3 regions of the Streptomyces sp. NPDC008121 genome follow, and region 2 is predicted to be linked to each of the others. Evidence: riboswitches for the same ligand, from Rfam matches in the RefSeq annotation. Region 2 holds a riboswitch; each other region holds the start of a gene.
What was found. A riboswitch is a leader RNA that binds a small molecule or an ion and turns the genes downstream of it on or off. The one in region 2 is predicted to bind cyclic di-AMP.

Region 1 (6,994 bases), on a different contig from region 2:
CGAGGACCCGCGCCGGACTCCGTTCGACTGGACGGACACGGAGGCGCGCCGCCGCGCGGAGGCCGGTCTGGTGCGGACGCTGCGGCCGCGCGCCGCCGAGGCGGAGCCGCTCGACCTGGCGGGCAACGACTACCTCGGCCTGACCCGGCGCCCCGAGATCACCGAGGCCGCCGCCGAGGCCGCACGGCGCTGGGGCGCGGGCGCGACCGGCTCGCGCCTGGTCACCGGGACCACCCGGCTGCACACCACGCTCGAACGCGAACTCGCCGACTTCTGCGGTTTCGAGGCGGCCCTCGTCTTCTCCTCCGGCTACGCCGCCAACCTGGCCGCGCTGACCGCGCTCACCGCCCGGGACTCGCTGATCGTCTCCGACGCCGCGAACCACGCCTCGATCGTGGACGGCTGCCGCCTCTCCCGTGCCGAGACGGCCGTGGTCCCGCACGCCGACCCCGACTCCGTGCGCAAGACCCTCCAGGCCCATGACGGCCGCCGGGCCCTCGTGGTGACCGACTCGGTCTTCTCGGTGGACGGTGACCGGGCGCCGCTGCCCGAACTCGCCGCCGTCTGCCGCGCCCACGGCGCCGCGCTCGTCGTCGACGACGCCCACGGTCTGGGCGTGCTCGGTGCGGGAGGCCGCGGCGCGCTCCACGCCGCCGGACTGGCGGGTGACCCGGACGTGGTCGCCACCCTGACCCTGTCCAAGTCCCTCGGCAGCCAGGGCGGTGCCGTCCTCGGGCCCGCCCGGGTCATCGAGCACCTGGTCAACGCGGCCCGGACGTTCATCTTCGACACGGGCCTCGCCCCGGCCGCCGTGGGCGCCGCCCTCGCGAGCCTGCGCCTGATCCAGGGCGATCCCGCTCTCGCGGAGCGGGCGAGGACGGTCGCCACGACCTTGCACCGTCTGCTCACCGACGCCGGCCTGACCGCCGCACGCCCGGACGCGGCCGTGGTCTCGGTGCGGGCCCCGTCACCGGAGGCGGCGCTGCGATGGGCGGCGGACTGCCGCGAGGAGGGCCTGGCGGTGGGCTGTTTCCGGCCGCCGTCGGTGCCGGACGGCATCTCCCGGCTGCGGCTCACGGCGCGCGCGGATCTGGGTGACGACCGGATCGCCCAGGCGGTGGACACCATCGTCAGGACGGCCCCGCGCGCGGTGTAGGCCGCGCCCGGGCCGTCCCCGGCGGCCCCGCGACACGCCCGAGTTCACCGCTTCGGGGGACTGATATCTGCATATCTTGGGCGATCGGCCCCTATGGCGGCACGATCGGTGGCACGCTGACGCGACGTGCAGTCCGGGGCGTGCCCCCGGTGGGAAGGACAGCGTCGCCATGGCAGACCATCAGGAAGCATCCGTCACGCTGCCGAGCGATCCCGCCTCGGTGTCCGCCGCCCGCAGATACGTGGACGACGTCCTCCGGGGGTGGGGGCTCGAGGACGACAGCGACACCGGCGACACGGTCCGGCTGATCGTCTCGGAGCTGGCCACCAACGCCGTTCAGCACACCTTCGGGCAGTCGCCCACCTTCACCGTCGACGTCCGGCTGGAGCGCGAGGAGCGGTTGTACGTCGGGGTCACCGACAGCCACCCGCGCTGGCCGCGAAGACTCCCGGCCGCGGTCCAGCAGGACAACGGCCGGGGGATGGTGATCATCCGTTTCCTCGCGGCGGAGGCGGGTGGCCGGCTCTCGGTCACTCCGACCGACGAGGGCGGCAAGACGGTCTGGATCGACCTGCCCTGGGCGCTCCGGCGCCCGGTCTCGGCGCCGCTCGCGGGGACCTGACCGGGCGTCGGGCCGCGGCCCCCGGCTCCGCGGCCGGCAGGGCGCCCTCAGCCGGTCTCCGGCAGCGCGGTCGGACGACCCGTCAGCGGACCCTGCCGTAGTAGATCTTCGAGGACCAGATCTTGTCGAGCTTGACCCAGGAGCCGGTCTTGGGGGAGTGCCAGATCCTGTTCTGACCAGCGTAGATGCCCACGTGGTAGACCCTTCCCCCGGAGTGGAAGAAGACCAGGTCTCCGTGCTTCCTGCTGGAGGCGGAGATGTGCTTGGTCTTGTTGTACTGCTGCTGCGCCGTACGGGGCAGTGACTTGCCCGCCTTCTTGTACGAGTAGACCGTGAGCCCCGAGCAGTCGAACCGGCTGGGTCCGGACGCGCCGTACTTGTAGGGCGCTCCCTTCTTGGAGGCGGCGACGCTCAGGGCCTTGTTGGCGTGTGAGGTCGCGGCCTGGGCCTCTGGTGCGGCACCTGGTGCCAGCAGCGTGCCGCCGACGGCGGCGAGGGTGAGAGCCGAGACGGCTCCGGCCCGGGACAGCAGGGACGGGACATGAATCTGCGCGGTCATGCGCAACCCTTCGTCAGCCGCCTGTGAAGGATGACCTGTCGGGTTCGGGCAGGCGAAGATGCCCGGCCGCGGCTGCGGCTTCACCCCGAGGAACGGCCCACGTGCCCGGTCGTCCCGTGTTGCTCGGGTCCTCCACTCCTGCCGATCCACCTCTGTCGACCAGACGTCCGGGACAGCGGCAGGACTCGGCGTCCGCCCGGACCGCCCCGCCGTGGTGGCGGGGGCTTGTCGTCGTCACGGATCTTGACCCACATCCGGGGTGAAATCCGAGTTGAAACGGCGATATGTGAGGCTCCTCACGACTGACCCGTTCGGGTGGACAAGAAGGTTTCGTGATCTTCAGAGGTTTGCCCAAGGGGCCCCGCACCAGGGGTGGAACGCCTGATTCAGCCAGATGTGTACACCTGCCGTGCAACCCGCCCCGGTCATATGTGGATTCGTCGACTACGCCGAACGGGGGAGGGATTCTGCGCACCTCGTGGGCCGAGTGGACCTCGACACGACACGCGGGAATGTCAACTCGCCGGAGTCCTCGGAAGAGTGACCCGTTCCGCCCGCCGCTCGCCGTCCGAACGGTGACCCGTTCCGCCGGCCCCTCGCCGTCCAGCACGCGCAGCGCACGGGCCGGCGGGTCGGCGTGCACCTCGCTCTCGCCCGCAGGGGGAGCCGATCTGCAGCGAGATGCCCCTCGCGCCGGCCCCTTGGAACCGAGCCGCGTGCCCGCCCCTGCGCGCACGCGAAAGCCGCGTGCCCCCGTCCGCTACAGCGGGGGCACGCGGCCGTTTTCGTGGGGGCGTCAGCCCACCGGGGCCGGCTGCGGCGCCGGAGTGGTCTCCGGCTCGGTGGCCGGCCGGGTGCGGCGGCCGCCCAGGGCGACCGCGGCGAGGCCCAGCGCCGCCCAGACGCCGAGCACCAGGAGCGGTGAGCCCGCGCCCGCGCCGTCGAAGAAGGCGACCGACCGCAGCGCCGATCCGCCGGCGCCCGGCGGCAGCAGCTGACCGAGCGCCCCGGCGGGCGCCGGCAGCAGTTCGGGCGCGCTGGCCGCACCGGAGAACGGGTTGCCGAGCAGCACCATCAGCAGCGCCCCGAGGCCCAGGCCCGGCTTGCCGAAGAGGGCCGCGAGGCCGGCGAGCGTCGCGCCGATGGCGAGCACCGTCAGCCCGAGGACCCCCGCCTCGGCCCACCAGCTCCCGGTGAGCGCGCCCAGCCAGCTGTGGGCGAGCGTGGCCCCGACGATCCCGGCGAGTGCCGCGGCGCCGGCGAGGGCCAGGACCGCCCGCCCGCGGCGCAGGCCCAGGACCGTGGCGACGACGCCCGATGCCGCTCCGGCCAGGATGAGGGGGAACAGGCTAGAGCCGAACGCGCTGCCGCGCGGGTCGTCGGCCGGGGTGGGGACGACGTCGGTCACCTGGACGGGCGCGCCGGCGGGGAGCTGCGCGGTGACCGCCTCGCGCAGGAGCCCCGCGACGACCGGGCTCGCGGCGGACGCGGTCAGCAGCCGGGGCCCTTGCGGGGTCACGACCACCGCGCCGTATACGACCCGGTCCTCGATCGCCGTACGGGCGGCCTCCTCGGAGTCGTAACGGTGGACCTCGAAGGCGCCGTCGTGCTCGGCGAGGCGCTGTTCCAGCGGGGCGGTGGCGGTGGCGGGGCCGGCGACGCCGAGCGGCAGGTCGCGCGGGGCGAGACGCGCGGCCGGCCAGGCGAAGGCCCACAGGGCCAAGGCCGCGACGACCGGGATCAGCACCATCACCGCGACGGTCTTGCGGGTGCCGGTGGCAGACATGGCGACTTCCGTTCAAAGAGAAGGATCGTTCGTTTTTGGCTCTGGGCTCACTGTCCCTCCGGCGTGGCCGCTTGTCAAGAATGAATGTTCGTTTTAGATTCGGACCATGGCCCGCGTCTCTCAGGAACACCTCGACGCCCGCCGCCGTCAGATCCTCGACGGCGCCGCGCGCTGCTTCGCCCGCAACGGCTTCCACGCCACCTCCATGCAGGACGTCCTCAGTGAGGTGGGCCTCTCGGCCGGTGCCGTCTACCGCTACTTCCGAGGCAAGGAGGAGCTGATCGCCGCCATCGCGTCGGAGGCGTTCGACGGCATCCGCGGCGCGTTCGAGGAGGCGTCGCTGACCGTGCCGCCGCCCACCCCCGACGTCCTCCTCGGCCGGGTCCTGCGGATCTTCCTGGAGGAGCGCGTCGCGGGAGCGGACCGCCAGGCCTTCGCGCGGCTGATCATCCAGGTCTGGTCCGAGACGCTGCGCGACGAACGGCTCTACGCGACCCTCTCCGAGGGCTACCACGGCATGCGCCAGGCCTGGGCGCTGCTGGTCGAGGCCTACCGCGCCAACGGCCTCATGGCGGCGGACGTCCCCGCCGACCACGTGGCCCGCACCCTCATCGCCACCGCCCAGGGCTTCATCGCCCAGCAGGCCCTCTTCGGCGACGTAGAGGTCGGGGTCCTGCAGGACGGGCTGCGCGGACTGATGTCCATGGAGACGCAAAGCCCGAGTTAACGCGTCGGAAAAACTTCCGCCCTAACGTGCAATGTCTGACCCGGCAGCGCATCACCGCAGCTCAACAGAGTGTTGAAGATCGGTAAGGTCCGCTGCTGTCCGGGAGGGAACCGCCCGGTGGACGACTGTGAGGTGGAAGCGTGCAACTGACCCCGCACGAACAGGAACGACTGCTCATCCATGTGGCGGCGGACGTGGCCGAGAAGCGCAGAGCGCGCGGAGTGAGACTCAACCACCCCGAAGCGGTCGCCCTGATCACCTCGCACCTCCTCGAAGGCGCGCGCGACGGCCGAACGGTCGCCGAACTCATGGCCTCCGGACGCAAGGTGCTCACCCGCGACGACGTGATGGCCGGCATCCCGGAGATGATCCACGACGTCCAGGTCGAGGCCACCTTCCCGGACGGCACCAAACTCGTCACCGTCCACGACCCGATCGTGTGACCGGGGAGCGCCGCCGATGACCCCCGGAGAGATCCTGTACGCGGAGGGGACGGTCACCCTCAACGCAGGGCGCCCCGTCACCCGCCTCACCGTCCTCAACGCCGCCGACCGGCCCGTCCAGGTCGGCTCCCACTACCACTTCGCCGAGGCCAACCCCGGCCTCGACTTCGACCGCGCCGCCGCGCGCGGACAGCGGCTGCACATCGCCGCCGGCACCGCCGTGCGCTTCGAGCCCGGCATCCCCGTCGAGGTCGAACTCGTCCCGCTCGCGGGCCGCCGGGTCGTCCCCGGGCTGCGCGGCGAGACGGCCGGCCCGCTCGACCCGAAGGGCGCCGACCATGCCTGAGCTCCACCGCGCCGTCTACGCCGACCTGTTCGGCCCCACCACCGGCGACCGGATCCGGCTCGCCGACACCGACCTGCTGGTCGAGATCGAGGAGGACCGCTCCGGAGGCCCGGGCCGCGCGGGCGACGAAGCCGTGTTCGGCGGCGGCAAGGTCATCCGCGAGTCGATGGGGCAGGCCCGGACCACCCGCGCCGAAGGCGCGCCCGACACCGTCATCACCGGCGCGGTCGTCATCGACCACTGGGGCGTGGTCAAGGCCGACATCGGCATCCGCGACGGCCGGATCACCGGCATCGGCAAGGCCGGCAACCCCGACACCATGGACGGGGTCCACCCCGATCTCGTCATCGGCCCCGAGACCGAGATCATCGCCGGCAACGGGAAGATCCTCACGGCCGGCGCCGTCGACGCCCACGTCCACTTCATCTCGCCCACCCTCGTCGACCAGGCGCTCTCCTCCGGCATCACGACCCTCGTCGGCGGCGGCACGGGCCCGGCCGAGGGGACCAAGGCCACCACCATCACCCCCGGCCCCTGGCACCTCGCCCGGATGTTCGAGGCGCTCGACACCTTCCCGGTCAACATCGGACTGCTCGGCAAGGGCAACACCATGTCGCGGGAGGCCATGCACTCCCAACTCCGCGGCGGAGCGCTCGGGTTCAAGATCCACGAGGACTGGGGGGCGACCCCGGCCGTCATCGACGCCTGTCTGAGCGTCTGCGACGAGACCGGCGCCCAGCTCGCCATCCACACCGACACCCTGAACGAAGCCGGCTTCGTCGGCGACACGCTCGCCGCCATCGCGGGCCGCACCATCCACGCGTACCACACCGAGGGCGCGGGCGGCGGCCACGCGCCCGACATCATCAGCGTCGTCTCCGAGCCGTTCGTCCTGCCCAGCTCCACCAACCCCACCCGGCCCCACACCCTCAACACCGTCGAGGAACACCTCGACATGCTGATGGTCTGCCACCACCTCAACCCCGCCGTCCCCGAGGACCTCGCCTTCGCCGAGTCCCGCATCCGGCCCTCCACCATCGCCGCCGAGGACGTGCTGCACGACCTCGGCGCGATCTCGATCATCTCCTCCGACTCCCAGGCCATGGGCCGCATCGGAGAGGTCGTCCTGCGCACCTGGCAGACCGCGCACGTGATGAAGAAGCGTCGCGGCGCCCTGCCCGGTGACGGCCGCGCCGACAACCACCGGGTCCGTCGCTATGTCGCCAAGTACACGATCAATCCCGCCGTCGCCCAAGGCATGGACCACCTCATCGGCTCGGTCGAGACCGGCAAACTCGCCGACCTCGTCCTCTGGGACCCCGCGTTCTTCGGCGTGAAGCCTCAGACGGTCCTCA
Region 2 (6,994 bases):
GTGCACGGATCCGGCAGGAGAGCACAGGTGGGGCAGCGAGCGGCGGGGAACGGGGCTTCCGGGCATCCGCGCCCGGGCCCGCACGAACGCCCGCGTCCGGCCTCGAACGCCCCCTCGCACGGCCGCTCCCGTCCGCAATCGGGCCCGCACGGCCTTCCCCACCTCCGCCCGGACCCCCGCCCGCGTCCGCCCTCGCGGGCCGAGCGGGCCCGCCGGTTCGTCCGGGCCCTGCCCCCGCTGATCATCGCCGGAGGGGTCGTCTTCGACCTGGCGACCCCGCCCGCCTACACCGCCGCCCCGCTGTTCTCCGCGGCCCCGCTCATCGCGGCGCCGCTCTTCTCGATGCTGACGACCCTGCTCACCGGCATCGCCGCCGTCCTCGCCTCCGTCGGACTGCACCTCTACAACAGGACCGTCACCGACGTCCCCGCCCTCACCGAGACCCTCACCGTCATCACGGTCGCCGCGCTCGCCCTGCTGATCAACCGGGTCGTCCGCCGCAGCGGCGAACGGCTGGCGTCGGCGCGGGTGATCGCCGAAGCGGCGCAGAAGGCCGTGCTCCCGACGCCCGCGGAGCGGATCGGCGGGCTGCAGGTCGCCGCCCGCTACGAGGCGGCGCAGGCCGACGCGTTCATCGGCGGTGACCTGTTCGCCGTCCAGGACACCCCCTACGGCGTACGGGTCGTGGTCGGCGACGTACGGGGCAAGGGGATGGACGCGGTCGAGGCCGTCGCCGTCGTCATCGGCGCCTTCCGGGAGGCCGCCGAGCAGGAGTCGACGCTGGAGGGCGTGGCCCAGCGCCTGGAACGGGCCCTGGCCCGCGAGGGCACCCGGCGGACCGGCCTGGACGCCGCCGAGGGGTTCACCACCGCCGTCCTCGCGGAGATCCCGCGCGGCGCCGGTCTCGTACGGGTGGTGAACCGCGGGCACCCGGAGCCGCTGATGCTCTACACCGACGGCGGCCTGACCATGCTGGCGCCGAGCCAGGCCGCGCTGCCGCTCGGCATGGGCGACCTGGCCGCCTGGCCGGACCGGGCCGACGAGACGCCGTACCCGCCGGGCGCCACGCTGCTCCTCTACACCGACGGCCTCTCCGAGGCGCGCGACGCCCACGGCACCTTTTACGATCCCGCCGAGCGGCTGGCCGGCCGGATCTTCCCCGGACCGGAGGAGCTCCTGGACGCGCTCGTCGACGACGTGCGGCGGTACACGGGCGGCGGGACGACGGACGACATGGCGCTGCTGGCGGTGAGCCGCCCGGCACGCGGGCAGCCGGAGCGGCGCCGGACCATGCCGGTGGTGCCGTGACGGCCTGCGGTGACGCCGACTGTGGTGACCATCTGTGATCGAAAGGTCCCGCTCCGATAACAATTGACGAAACATCAGATTCGGTTTCGTCGGCGCCTTTTCACTGAAACAGGGTCATGTGGGGGGCAAGTCGGGCCATTACCCCGCAATCCCATGAACGATCAGTAGGAACAGCTTGGAATACAGACCCCCTGTCTATTAACGTTCGATAACGCAGCGCGGTCGTCCCAGCCGTCGTTAGAGACGGCACCGTGCGCACGCGCCGAATCCTGAAAAGGAACCGGGGAACCACTACTTGGGGTGAATCGGGCGCTTTCGCACCTGTGCGGCAGTGCTCGTAGGAGACCTTCCTGCTCCGAACCCGTCAGCTAACCCGGTAGGCGAGAAGGAAGGAAAGGAGCACGCCTCCGTGGCGTCCAACACCCCTGCCCCCGAAGCCCCCTTCGACGCGTTCGGTGCCTCGGGTGCCGCCGGGACGGACAACGACACCGGCGCGTGGGAGGAGTGGAATCCCACCGAGGACTCCCTCCGCCAGCAGGCCCGCTCCGGTGGCCGCCACCGCGTGGTCAAGCAGCGCTCCGGCTTCGCCCGCTCCTCCACCGTCCTCGGCGTCGGTGTCATCGCCGCCGTCGGCGCCGGCGGCCTGGCCACCGCCCAGGAGAAGCCGGCCGTCTCCATCTCCCTTCCCGACCTCGACCTCCCCGACGCCTCCGAACTGCCCGGCGTCGGCGAACTGATCGCGGACGGCACCGGCGGAACCGAGGGCGTCGACGGCGCCGGTACGGACAACCTCCAGCCGCTCACCGCCACCCTCGCCCTGCCCGCCGAGGCGACCGGGACGGCCGGCTCCGCGAACGGATCCGCCTCCGCCGCTTCCGCCTCCGCGTCCACCGCCGACGCCGGCGAGGCGTTGCGCGCCCGCATCCTCCAGCAGGCCGAGCAGCAGCAGGCCTCCGCCGACGCCGCCGAGAAGGCCGCGGCGGAGAAGGCGGCCGCCGAGAAGGCCGCCGCCGAAGCGGCAGCCAAGGCGAGCGCCGCGGAGAAGGCCGCCGCAGAGGCGAAGAAGAAGGCCGAGGCGGAGGCGGCGGCCAAGGCCGAGGCGGAGCGCCTGGCCAAGCTCGCCGCGAGCTACGCCTTGCCCACCTCCTCGTACGTCATCACCTCCACGTTCGGCGAGTCCGGCTCGATGTGGTCCTCCGGCTACCACACGGGCCTCGACCTCGCCGCCCCCACCGGCACCCCGGTCAAGGCCGTCCACGGCGGCACCATCAAGTCGGCAGGCTGGTCCGGCTCGTACGGCTACCGCATCGTCCTGGAGCTCGCGGACGGTACCGAGGTCTGGTACTGCCACCTGTCCTCCATGACCGCCTCCGCGGGCCAGTCGGTGGGCACCGGCGAGACGATCGGCCGCGTCGGCGCCACCGGCAACGTCACCGGCCCGCACCTCCACCTGGAGGTCAAGACCCCGGGCGGCTCCGGCGTGGACCCGGCCGCCTGGCTGCGCGACAAGGGCCTGAACCTCTGACCATCGCCCGCGGGCCTGAACGACCGCGGCCAGGTCCTGAAGTCCGCGGGGCCTGAACGACCGCGGCCAGGGCCTGAACTCCGCGGCGAGGGCCTGACCGTCCGACCGCTCGGCTGCGCGCGAGGGGCCTGAGCGTCCCGCCGTCGACCGCGTCAGCTCCGATAGGGGTTGTAGCCGCTGTAGTCGAGGTACTGCGGCGGCGCCCACACCTGCCCGGTCGCCCGCGCCGCGTACGTGAGCGCGGGCGAGGCGACCGCCTTGCGGTGCCAGAGGTGGTGCAGCAGCTCCTGCTCGCGGGCGGCGAAGTCCGGTTCCGCCGCGCCCCGCTCGGCCCGGTGGCGCAGGAAGGCGAGGGTCGTCGCGAACGCCTCGTACTCCCCGACCGCCCGCGCCGCCGTCTTGCCGTACGTCCGTGCGGCGAAGGCGCGGGCCACCGAGCGGGCCCTCATGGAGGAGAGCGCGAGGGGTTCGGCGGGCGAGAGCCAGCCGGCCACCGCGTACGCCGGGAGCTGCCCGGATATGGTCCGCAGCTCCCGCTGCCGGCTCCATATCGCCAGCCAGGTCAGCAGCGCGAACGCCGGCACCATGAAGGCGCCGTACACCACGAGGAACCACCAGCCGCCGAAGACGGCCGAGCCGTTCCACAGGGCGTGCATGCCCATGGCGAGGATCAGGCCGGCGAGGGGGAGCAGGACGCGGCGGACGCGCCGGCGGCGGGCGGCGAGGGCGGCGAATCCGAAGCCGATGCCGGTGAGCACCGTGAAGAGCGGATGCGCGAACGGCGACATCACGATCCGTACGAAGAAGGTCCCGGCCGTCACCGAGCCGAGCCCCGAGTCGCCGAACTCCTGGTCCTCCCCGAAGGCCCTGCCGAGATAGAGGATGTTCTCGGTGAAGGCGAAGCCGGTGGCGGTGAACCCGGCGACGACCACACCGTCCACCACTCCGGTGAAGTCCCGTCGGCGGAAGAGGAAGAGCAGCAGGACCGCGGCGGCCTTGGCGCTCTCCTCGACGACCGGGGCGACGACGGTGGCGCCGAGGGTGTCCGCCGAGGCGGGGTCGGCGGTCGCGGTCGCGATCCAGCGGACGGCGAACGTGTTGGCCGTCAGCGCCACCAGCGCGGCCGCGAATGCGCCCCAGGCGAAGGCGAAGAGCTGGTTCTTCCAGGGGCTCGGCTCCACCCGGTCGAGCCAGCGGAACGCGGCCATCAGGAGCGGCACGGGCAGCACGGCCAGAGTGAGCCCGACGAGGAACCCCTCCGTGCCCGTCTCGTGCCGCACCAGCCCGAGGATCACCAGGGCGCAGAGCGCGAGCACCGTGACCATGGCGACGGCCCGGACCACCTTGCTGCGCCAGAAGGCGCGGCGGGGCCGGTAGCGCCACTGGGCACGGCCGGGGACGCCGGGGAAGGCCGGCTCCTCGGTGTCCCGGGCGGGCACGGGGGAGAGAAACGGATTCGACACGTGAACGACCCTAACGAGCCGCACCGACAGAGTGCGCGCGAGTTCCGCGACCTGTGGACAAGCCGTCCCCGGGCGTAAGCAGGAGCACCGGAACGGGCCCCACCTGTGGAAAAGCCGGGGCTACGTACGCCGGAAGAGCAGGTCGTGCACCGCGTGGCCCTTGTCGAGGCCCTGCCCCTCGAAACGGGTGCGGGGGCGGAACTCCGGGCGGGGCGCGTAGCCGCCGTCGGACTGTGTGTTCGCGAAGTCGGGATGCGCGGAGAGGACGTCCAGCATCTGCTCGGCGTACTCCTCCCAGTCCGTGGCGCAGTGCAGGATCGCGCCGGGCTTCATCCGGGTCGCGAGGAGGGTGAGGAACTCGGGCTGGATGAGGCGCCGCTTGTGGTGGCGCTTCTTGGGCCAGGGGTCCGGGAAGTAGACGCGGCAGCCGTCGAGGGCGTCGGCGGTGAGCATCTCGCGCAGCAGGATGATCGCGTCGCCGTTGGCGACCCGTACGTTCTCGAGCCCGCCCCGGTCGGCGAGACCGAGGAGGTTGCCCTGGCCGGGGGTGTGGACGTCCACGGCGAGGATGCCGGTGCCGGGGTCGGCGGCGGCCATCTTCGCGGTGGCCTCGCCCATGCCGAAGCCGATCTCCAGGACGACAGGGAGGCCGCCGAACATCTCGTTCAGGTCGAGGACCCGCTTGCCGTCGATGTCCAGGCCCCAGTCCGGCCAGCGCTTGAGCATGGCCTCGGCCTGACCTGCGGTGACGCGGCTGCGCCGGGGCTGGAAGCTGCGGATCCGCCGCTCGTGGTGCGATCCGGCGGGGTCGGGCAGCGGCCCTTCCCCGGCGGCGAACATCCGGCTGCCCCGCCGGGCGGCGACGGGCTCGGCGGCGGGCTCGACGGCGGCAACGGGCTCGGCGAGGACGGGCCCGGAGGCCGGGCGCGGAAGGGTTTCACGGGACTCAGACACAATGCGGCAATTCTACGGGGCGCCCCGCGAAGCCCACGTCTACAGCAGCGCCAGCGCCCGCCGGGCGACCTCCCGGCCGATCGGAAGCGAGGCCGTGGCCGCCGGGGACGGGGCGTTCAGCACGTGCACCGTCCTCGCCGACTCGCGGATCAGGAAGTCGTCGACCAGGGTCCCGTCCCGGAGGACGGCCTGGGCGCGGACGCCCGCGTCGGCCCGCCGCAGATCCCGCTCCTCCACGACCGGCAGCAGCCTGCGCACCGCCTCCGTGAAGGCCCGCTTCGACAGCGACCGCCGCAGCTCGCCCGCGCCGTACCGCCAGTGTTCCCGTGCGATGGCCCAGGATCCCGGCCATGCCAGCGTCCCGGCGAGGTCGCCCGGGCGCACGACCGACCAGCCGTACCCCTCCCGGGCCAGCGCCGGCACCGCGTTCGGGCCGACATGGACACCGCCGTCGATGCCCCGGGTCAGATGGACCCCGAGGAAGGGGAAGGCGGGGTCGGGCACCGGATACACCAGGCCGCGCACGAGCGAGGGGTCGGCCAGTTCGTAGTACTCACCGCGGAAGGGGACGATCCGCATCTCGGGGTCGTCGCCCGCGAGGCGTGCGACCCGGTCGCAGTGGAGCCCGGCGCAGTTGACCAGGACCCGGCCGCGCACGATGGTGCCGGACGCGGTGCGGACGGCCACACCCCACGGCCGCCGGTCGATCGCGGTGACCTCCGAGCCGTACAGGATCCGGGCCCCGGACGCCTCGGCGAGCTGCGCCGCCACCGCGCCGTAGTCGCAGATCCCCGTCGTGCCGACGTGGATCGCCGCGAGACCCCGCACCCTCGGCTCGTACGCGCTGATCTGCGCGGGTCCCAGCTCCCGCACCGGAATGCCGTTCTCCCGGCCGCGCTGCACGAGCGCGTGCAGCCGGGGCAGCTCCTCGCGCGCGGTGGCGACGATCAGCTTGCCCGTCACCTCGTACGGCAGGTCGTACTCGGCGCAGAACTTGACCATCTCGGCCGCGCCCGCGACCGCGAAGCGGGCCTTCAGCGATCCCGGGCGGTAATAGATCCCGCTGTGGATCACACCGCTGTTGCGTCCCGTCTGGTGGCGGGCCGGGGCGTGCTCCTTCTCCAGGACGGTGACGCGTGTGCCGGGCGCGGCACGGGTCAGGGCGTACGCCGTCGACAGGCCGACGATCCCGCCGCCGATCACGAGCACGTCGCTGTCCACGTCCCGTACGGACGTCTGCGCCCCGGACACCTGCACCACCTCCCACCCCGATAGTGCACTGGCCCACTGACAATCCCGTTAAACCCGGTGGGACACGCGTCACGCCGGAGTCATGAGCAGCGGCCGGGCCCGCTCGCGCAGCTCCATGACCCTCGGCTCGTCGCCGTACGGTTCGAGCCGGTGCAGCAGATCGCGGACGTACTCCGTGGTCCGGGCGGACGAGATCCGTCCGGCCACCTCCACCGCGCGCGTGCCGGCGGCGCAGGCCGCGTCCAGATTGCCCGACTCCAGTTCGGCGACGGCCGACACCACGAGCCGCAGCCCGTGCGAGCGGACGTACTCCTCCGTCGGCCGGGACAGCGCCTGCTCGGTGAAGCGGCGCACCTGGCGCGGGGCCTTGAGGTCGCGGTAGCACTCGGCGGCGTCGGCGCAGAACCGGTCGTACGAGTAGAAGCCCAGCCAGGACGGGTCGGCGTCGCCCTCCCGGGAGCGCTCCAGCCACCCCTCGGCGGCCTTGAGCGCC
Region 3 (6,994 bases), on a different contig from region 2:
CGAAGCTGCGCGGCAAGGGCGGACTCTCCGGCTATCCCTCACGCGCCGAGTCCGAGCACGACGTCATCGAGAACTCGCACGCCTCCACCGTCCTCGGCTGGGCCGACGGCCTCGCCAAGGCCAACGAACGCCGGGGCAAGGACGACCACGTCGTCGCCGTCATCGGCGACGGCGCCCTGACCGGCGGTATGGCCTGGGAGGCGCTCAACAACATCGCCGCCGCCCGCGACCGGCCGCTGATCATCGTCGTCAACGACAACGAACGGTCCTACGCCCCCACCATCGGCGGCCTCGCCGACCATCTGGCGACCCTGCGGACCAGCGACGGCTACGAACGCTTCCTGGCCCGCGGCAAGGACATCCTGGAGCGCACGCCCGTCGTGGGCAAGCCGCTCTACGGGTCGTTGCACGGCGCCAAGAAGGGCTTCAAGGACACCTTCGCGCCCCAGGGCCTCTTCGAGGACCTCGGCCTGAAGTACCTCGGCCCCGTCGACGGGCACGACATCGCCGCCGTCGAGTCCGCGCTGCGGCGCGCGAAGCGGTTCCACGGACCGGTGCTCGTGCACTGCCTCACCGAGAAGGGCCGCGGCTACCAGCCGGCCCTCCGGGACGAGGCCGACCGCTTCCACGCCGTCGGCGCCATGGACCCGCACACCTGCGCACCCCTCGCCCCGGCGGCCGGACCGTCCTGGACCGCCGTCTTCGGCGACGCCCTCGCCGAGATCGGCGCCGAGCGGCCCGACGTCGTCGCGATCACCGCCGCCATGCTCCAGCCCGTCGGCCTGAGCCGCTTCGCCGAGCGCTTCCCCGACCGGGTCTGGGACGTGGGCATCGCCGAGCAGCACGCCGCCGTGTCGGCGGCCGGCCTCGCCGCCGGCGGGCTCCACCCGGTCGTCGCCGTCTACGCCACCTTCCTCAACCGCGCCTTCGACCAACTCCTGATGGACGTCGCCCTGCACAAGTGCGGCGTCACCTTCGTCCTCGACCGGGCCGGTGTCACCGGCACCGACGGCGCCTCCCACAACGGCGTCTGGGACCTCTCCCTCCTCCAGGTCGTCCCCGGACTGCGGATCGCCGCCCCGCGCGACACCGACCGGCTGCGCGCCCAGCTGCGCGAGGCCGTCGACGTCCACGACGCGCCGACGCTGCTGCGCTTCCCCAAGGAGACGGCGGGCGAGCCGATCCCCGCCGTGGGCCGGATCGGCCGGATGGACGTGCTGCGCGACGAGCCCGATGCGGAGGTCCTGCTGGTCGCCGTCGGCGTGATGGCCGACACCTGCCTCCGTACCGCCGACCTGCTCGCCGACCGCGGAGTGCGCTGCACCGTCGTCGACCCCTGCTGGGTCACACCGGTCGACGCCCACCTCCCCCCGCTCGCCGCCCGGCACCGGCTCGTCGCCGTCGTGGAGGACAACAGCCGTACGGGAGGGGTCGGCGCCGCCGTCGGCCAGGCGCTGCGCGACGCGGACGTCGACGTGCCCCTGCGGTCCTTCGGGATCCCCGAACAGTTCCTCGCCCACGCCAGGAGGAGCGAGGTGCTCGCCGACCTCGGGCTCACCCCGGTGGAGATCGCCGGACGGATCAGCGCCGCCCTGGCACACAAGGAGAAGGCTCGATGAACGACGCCATGGGCCACGCGACGGACCGCCCCGAGGGCGCCTTCGATCTCCGGGCGCTGCTGGCCGCCCGCGGCGCCGAGCGGTACGAGCTGCACACCCGGCACCTCAACCACCAGCTGCCGCGCATGCTGCACACCCTCGGCTTCGACAAGGTGTACGAGCGGGCCGAGGGCGCCCACTTCTGGGATGCCGAGGGCGGCGACTACCTCGACATGCTGGCCGGCTTCGGCGTCATGGGCCTCGGCCGGCACCACCCCGTCGTCCGCAAGGCCCTCCACGACGTCCTCGACGCCTCGCTCGCCGACCTCACCCGCTTCGACTGCCAGCCCCTGCCCGGACTGCTGGCCGAACGGCTCCTCGCCCACAGCCCCCACCTGGACCGGGTCTTCTTCGGCAACAGCGGCACGGAGGCCGTGGAGACGGCGCTGAAGTTCGCGCGGTACGCCACCGGACGGCCGAGGATCCTCTACTGCTCGCACGCCTTCCACGGCCTGACCACCGGCTCTCTCTCCGTCAACGGCGAGAAGAGCTTCCGCGACGGCTTCGCCCCGCTTCTGCCCGACACCCCGATCGAGCTGGGCGACCTCGACGCGCTGGAGCGGGAGCTGCGCACGGGGGACGTCGCCGCCTTCGTCGTGGAGCCCATCCAGGGCAAGGGCGTCCAGGAGGCCCCGCCCGGATTCCTGTGCGCGGCCCAGGAGCTGCTGCACCGGCACGGGGCGCTGCTCATCGCCGACGAGGTGCAGACCGGGCTCGGCAGGACCGGCGACTTCTACGCGTACCAGCACGAGGACGGGGTCGAGCCCGACCTGGTCTGCGTCGCCAAGGCGCTCTCCGGCGGGTACGTCCCCGTCGGGGCGACCCTGGGCAAGGACTGGATCTTCAAGAAGGTGTACTCCTCGATGGACCGGGTGCTCGTCCACTCGGCCAGTTTCGGGTCGAACGCGCAGGCCATGGCGGCCGGGCTGGCCGTGCTCTCGGTGATGGAGTCCGAGGGGACGGTGGCGCACGCGCGGCGGATGGGCGAGCTGCTGTCCTCGCGGCTGCGGGAGCTCGTCCCGCGCTACGAACTCCTGCACGACATCCGCGGCCGGGGCCTGATGATCGGGATCCAGTTCGGGCGGCCCTCCTCGCTCGGGCTGCGCGGCCGGTGGACCATGCTGCAGGCCGCCCGCAAGGGACTCTTCGCCCAGATGGTGGTCGTCCCGCTGCTCCAGCGGCACCGCATCCTGACCCAGGTGTCGGGTGACCACATGGAAGTGATCAAACTGATTCCGCCGCTGGTGATCGACGAGACGGACGTGGAGCGGTTCATGACCGCCTTCACGGCGGTGATGGACGAGGCGCACGGGGGCGGCGGACTGATGTGGGACTTCGGCAAGACGCTGGTCAAGCAGGCCGTCGCACAGCGCTAGCACCGGAGACGGCACGGCGGCCCTCACGGTCGGGCGCTCCTGGCCGGGGCGGATTTGCCCCTGAGGCAAGAAACTTGCCTCAGGGGAAAGATCCTGGCGCAATGGGGGCATGGAGCACCTCCCCGGGGAGCCGTCCCCGGACCCCCTCGCGCCGGACGGCCCGGACGAAGCCGGCGCGCTGCCCGACATGGCCCCCCAGCTGCGGGGGCTGCGCCGACGGCGCGGGCTCACCCTGGAAGTCGCGGCCCGGCGGGCCAGGCTCTCCCCGGCGCACCTCTCGCGCCTGGAGACCGGCCGGCGCCAGCCCTCGCTGCCGATGCTGCTCGCGCTGGCCCGTATCTACGGTACGACGGTCTCCGCGCTCCTCGGCGAGGTGCCCCCCGAGCGCGACCCGGTCATCCGCGCCGACCGGTCCGAGCCGGTCGAGGCCGACGGCTGGATCTACCACCAGGCGGGCGGAGCCGGCCGCGCCCTGCAGGCGCTCCGCGTCCACGTGCCGTACGCCACCCGCTCCGACATCGTGCGCGTCCATCCCGGCGAGGAGTGGCTGCACGTGATCGACGGGCGGGTGCGGCTCTCCCTCGGCGGCGCCGTGCACGTCCTGGACCCGGGCGACAGCGCCCATTTCGACTCGCTCACGCCCCACCGCATCGGCGCCGCCACGCGCGGGGGCGCCGACCTGCTCTTCGTCCACACGCTGATGCAGAGCCCCGCGGCCGAGACCTGTCTCGGCGACACGACCGCCCGCCCGCGATGAGCCCCCGGAAGGGATCCGACATGTCCGACAAATCAACTGCGGTCACCGGCGAGGAGCGTGGGGGCGGCAAGTTCCCCAAGGGCCTGGTCCTGCGGCTCTTCGCCTATCTGGTGGCCGGACACCTCTTCGCCGGCTTCCTCTACCTGCTGTTCCTGCTCGGCGGCCAGAACCAGTAGCGGACCGCGAGCGGGCCCGGAGGCCCGGCCCCGCTCGCTCGTCGCGCCGGTCCCGGCCGCTCAGACCTCGGTGGGCCCGGTCACCAGGCTCCGGCGCAGGCGCTCCCGGGTCTCCGGGGTGAGCCCGAGGCCCTGCGAGAGATACGCCTCGACCGTTCCCCAGGTCTGCTCCATCGTCTCGAAGGCCGCCCGGAGGTACTCCACCCGCGCGTCGAAGAGGGGGCTCAGCAGCTCCATCACCTCGGGCGCCATGGCGTCCGCCGAGGTGGAGCTGCGGCGGATCTTGTAGCGGCGGTGCGGGTCGTTCGACTTGACGTAGTCCGCCTCGATCGCCTCCCGCTCGACGCCCACCGCGAGCAGCGAGATCGCGATGGAGAGCCCCGCCCGGTCCTTCCCGGCGGCGCAGTGCATCAGCGCGGGAACGCTGTCGTCGGCCATCGCGTGCAGGACGCGGCTGTGCTCCGCCGTCCGCTCGACCACCATCTTCCGGTAGGAATCGGACATTCGGTCGGCCGCCTTACCGTCGCCGAGCGCCTCGCGCAGCTGATCCAGTTCGCCGCCGCTGACCAGCTTCCAGAACTCCTTGCCGTCCGCCGGGTCGTTGAGCGGGATGTTCACGTTCCGCACGCCGGGCAGCTCGACGTCCGCGCCCTCCACCTTCCGGTCGGCCGCGTTGCGGAAGTCGAAGACGGTGTGCAGCCCCAGGCCGGCGAGGAAGGCCGCGTCGTCCTCGGTGGCATGGGCGAGGTGGCCACTGCGGTAGAGGCGTCCGAACCGGACCGACCCGCCGTCCTCGGTCGGCAGGCCGCCCACGTCCCGGAAATTGCGGACCCCGGTCAGCTCGGGTTCGGTCGACGAGACCTGGGGCAGCTGCTGCGTCACGAGTGCTCCTGAAGGTTGGCGGACTTCGACGATACGAGATCGGTTCCAGGGGCAATCATTCCGGGTGACGAGCCGGGCGCACACCCCTCGGACGGGAATGGGTGTTCTGTCCGAATTAGGGCCTTGGTGATAACGCGCCCTGATTGCAGGGGAGATGGGTTTCGTCGCGTGAGCAGCGTCTCACAGGTGACGGACCGTGCCTGATCGTCTTCTGCAAACGCCCTGCGAGAAAAGGATGTCGAGAGTCCCGCATCCACGGAGGGTGACCGGAATTCCGGACGTATATCGCTCCTCCGAATGGGCGGGGAAAAGAGCGGCTTGTTCACGCCGACCCCGCTCGTCTACGGTCACCGTCAATCCGGTCGGACCGCCGAATCCTGCCACCGTCCGGAATCCGCACCCACCCACGTACGGCAGGAGCGGGGGACCCAGGTAGTACGCCGATCCGGTCGATCCGGAGCGGCTTGGGGTGAAGTCGCGAGCGATCGCGACCGGGCAACTCCAGCCCGAACCCGACAGCTCACCTCGTAGGCGACGGAGAGGAATTCGCCATGCCCGCGAAGGGTAAGCACCGCCGTCCCAAGGTCAACCCGATCACGCGCGGATTCGTCGCCGCCGGAACGGGCGGCGCCGTCGTCGCCCTGCCGCTCCTCGGCGCGACCGGAGCCCACGCCGCCGAGAAGTCCGCCCCGACCGTGACCCCCGAGCAGGCCGTCGCCGCCGTGGCCGCCGCTCCCGCGAAGGCGCCGGCCGCCCCCGCCGCCGCCAAGGCGAAGCCCACGACGTACTCCGTCGTGGCGGGCGACTACCTGTCCAAGATCGCCTCCGAGCACCACCTGGCCGGCGGCTGGAAGAAGCTCTACCAGGACAACCGCCAGGTCGTCGGCGAGAACCCCTCGCTGATCTTCCCCGGCATGAAGCTCAGCATCGGCGCGAAGTCGACGGCCGAGGCGCCCGCCCCGAAGGCCAAGGCCCCCAAGGCCGCGCCGAAGGCCGCCCCCAAGGCCGAGAAGTCCTCCGCCGACGCGTCCGAGACCCGCAGCTCCCGCAGCGCCGAGCGCACCCAGCCGGCGCCCGCCCAGGAGCAGCCCGCCCAGGCCGCGTCCTCCGGCTGGGTCGCCCCCGTCAGCGGCGGCATCTCCACCCAGTACCGCGCCTCGGGCTCCATGTGGTCCTCCGGCTACCACACGGGCGTCGACTTCATGGCCTCCTCCGGCACCTCCGTCAAGGCCGTCGGCGCGGGCACCGTCCACTCCGCCGGCTGGAGCGGTTCGTACGGCAACGAGGTCGTCATCCAGCACGCGGACGGCACCTACTCGCAGTACGCCCACCTCTCCTCCCTCTCCGTCTCCACCGGCCAGTCCGTCAGCGGCGGCGACGAGATCGGCCTGTCGGGCTCCACCGGCAACTCCAGCGGCCCGCACCTCCACTTCGAGATGCGCACCGGGCCGAGCTACGGCTCGGACATCGACCCGCTCGAGTACCTCCGCCAGAAGGGCGTCGGTATCTGACGCACCCCACCCGGAATCGCCTTCTCTCCGGGTGCGCACCGGGCCCGGCACCTTCGTGCCGGGCCCTTCGCGTATTCCGCCTTGGTGCAATCTTGACCGGTGGCATATCTCACCCTCCGTCAACCCCTCCTTACGGTCGCGTAGGTCACACCCGTAAAGGAAAGATGTGCTCCCGTGGCAGACGATTCGAGATCAAGAGACATGGACGTATTCGGGTCGTACGCGGCGATCGGAGACAGCTTCACCGAGGGCGTGGGAGACCCCGGCCCCGGCGGGAGCTTCCTCGGCTGGGCGGACCGTTTCGCGGTCCTCCTCGCCGACCGGCTGCCGGAGAACGACGCGTTCCGTTACGCCAATCTGGCCGTGCGCGGACGCCTCCTCGACCAGATCGTGGCGGAGCAGGTCCCGCGGGCGAAGCAGCTCGCCCCCGACCTGGTGACCTTCTGCGCGGGCGGCAACGACATCATCCGGCCCGGCAGCGACCCGGACGCCGTCGCCGAACGCTTCGAGCGCGCCGTCGCCGACCTCACCTCGGCCGTCGGCACGGTCATGGTGACCACCGGCTTCGACACCCGCGACGTGCCCGTGCTGCGCCATCTGCGCGGCAAGATCGCCACCTACACCGCCCACGTCC

Region 1: another riboswitch for cyclic di-AMP. It lies ahead of ACFZBD_RS09655 (NlpC/P60 family protein); the one in region 2 lies ahead of ACFZBD_RS14375 (peptidoglycan DD-metalloendopeptidase family protein).
Region 3: another riboswitch for cyclic di-AMP. It lies ahead of ACFZBD_RS04465 (peptidoglycan DD-metalloendopeptidase family protein); the one in region 2 lies ahead of ACFZBD_RS14375 (peptidoglycan DD-metalloendopeptidase family protein).

Annotation. Positions count from the first base shown of each region.
Region 1 is NZ_JBIBHT010000002.1:931,064-938,057, reverse strand. Features, by position in the region: gene ACFZBD_RS09665 (aminotransferase class I/II-fold pyridoxal phosphate-dependent enzyme) at 1-1,156, shown strand, start outside; gene ACFZBD_RS09660 (ATP-binding protein) at 1,326-1,778, shown strand; gene ACFZBD_RS09655 (NlpC/P60 family protein) at 1,861-2,337, opposite strand; cyclic di-AMP (ydaO/yuaA leader) riboswitch at 2,341-2,513, opposite strand; gene ACFZBD_RS09650 (ABC transporter permease) at 3,134-4,123, opposite strand; gene ACFZBD_RS09645 (TetR family transcriptional regulator) at 4,230-4,850, shown strand; gene ACFZBD_RS09640 (urease subunit gamma) at 4,991-5,293, shown strand; gene ACFZBD_RS09635 (urease subunit beta) at 5,310-5,639, shown strand; gene ACFZBD_RS09630 (urease subunit alpha) at 5,632-6,994, shown strand, end outside.
Region 2 is NZ_JBIBHT010000004.1:12,961-19,954, reverse strand. Features, by position in the region: gene ACFZBD_RS14380 (SpoIIE family protein phosphatase) at 229-1,308, shown strand; cyclic di-AMP (ydaO/yuaA leader) riboswitch at 1,559-1,706, shown strand; gene ACFZBD_RS14375 (peptidoglycan DD-metalloendopeptidase family protein) at 1,718-2,833, shown strand; gene ACFZBD_RS14370 (PrsW family glutamic-type intramembrane protease) at 2,986-4,272, opposite strand; gene trmB (tRNA (guanosine(46)-N7)-methyltransferase TrmB) at 4,417-5,136, opposite strand; gene lhgO (L-2-hydroxyglutarate oxidase) at 5,290-6,510, opposite strand; gene ACFZBD_RS14355 (MFS transporter) at 6,571-6,994, opposite strand, start outside.
Region 3 is NZ_JBIBHT010000001.1:1,054,315-1,061,308, reverse strand. Features, by position in the region: gene dxs (1-deoxy-D-xylulose-5-phosphate synthase) at 1-1,619, shown strand, start outside; gene ACFZBD_RS04485 (aminotransferase class III-fold pyridoxal phosphate-dependent enzyme) at 1,616-3,034, shown strand; gene ACFZBD_RS04480 (helix-turn-helix domain-containing protein) at 3,144-3,791, shown strand; gene ACFZBD_RS04475 (DUF6126 family protein) at 3,812-3,967, shown strand; gene ACFZBD_RS04470 (tyrosine-protein phosphatase) at 4,028-4,849, opposite strand; cyclic di-AMP (ydaO/yuaA leader) riboswitch at 5,208-5,396, shown strand; gene ACFZBD_RS04465 (peptidoglycan DD-metalloendopeptidase family protein) at 5,401-6,360, shown strand; gene ACFZBD_RS04460 (GDSL-type esterase/lipase family protein) at 6,562-6,994, shown strand, end outside.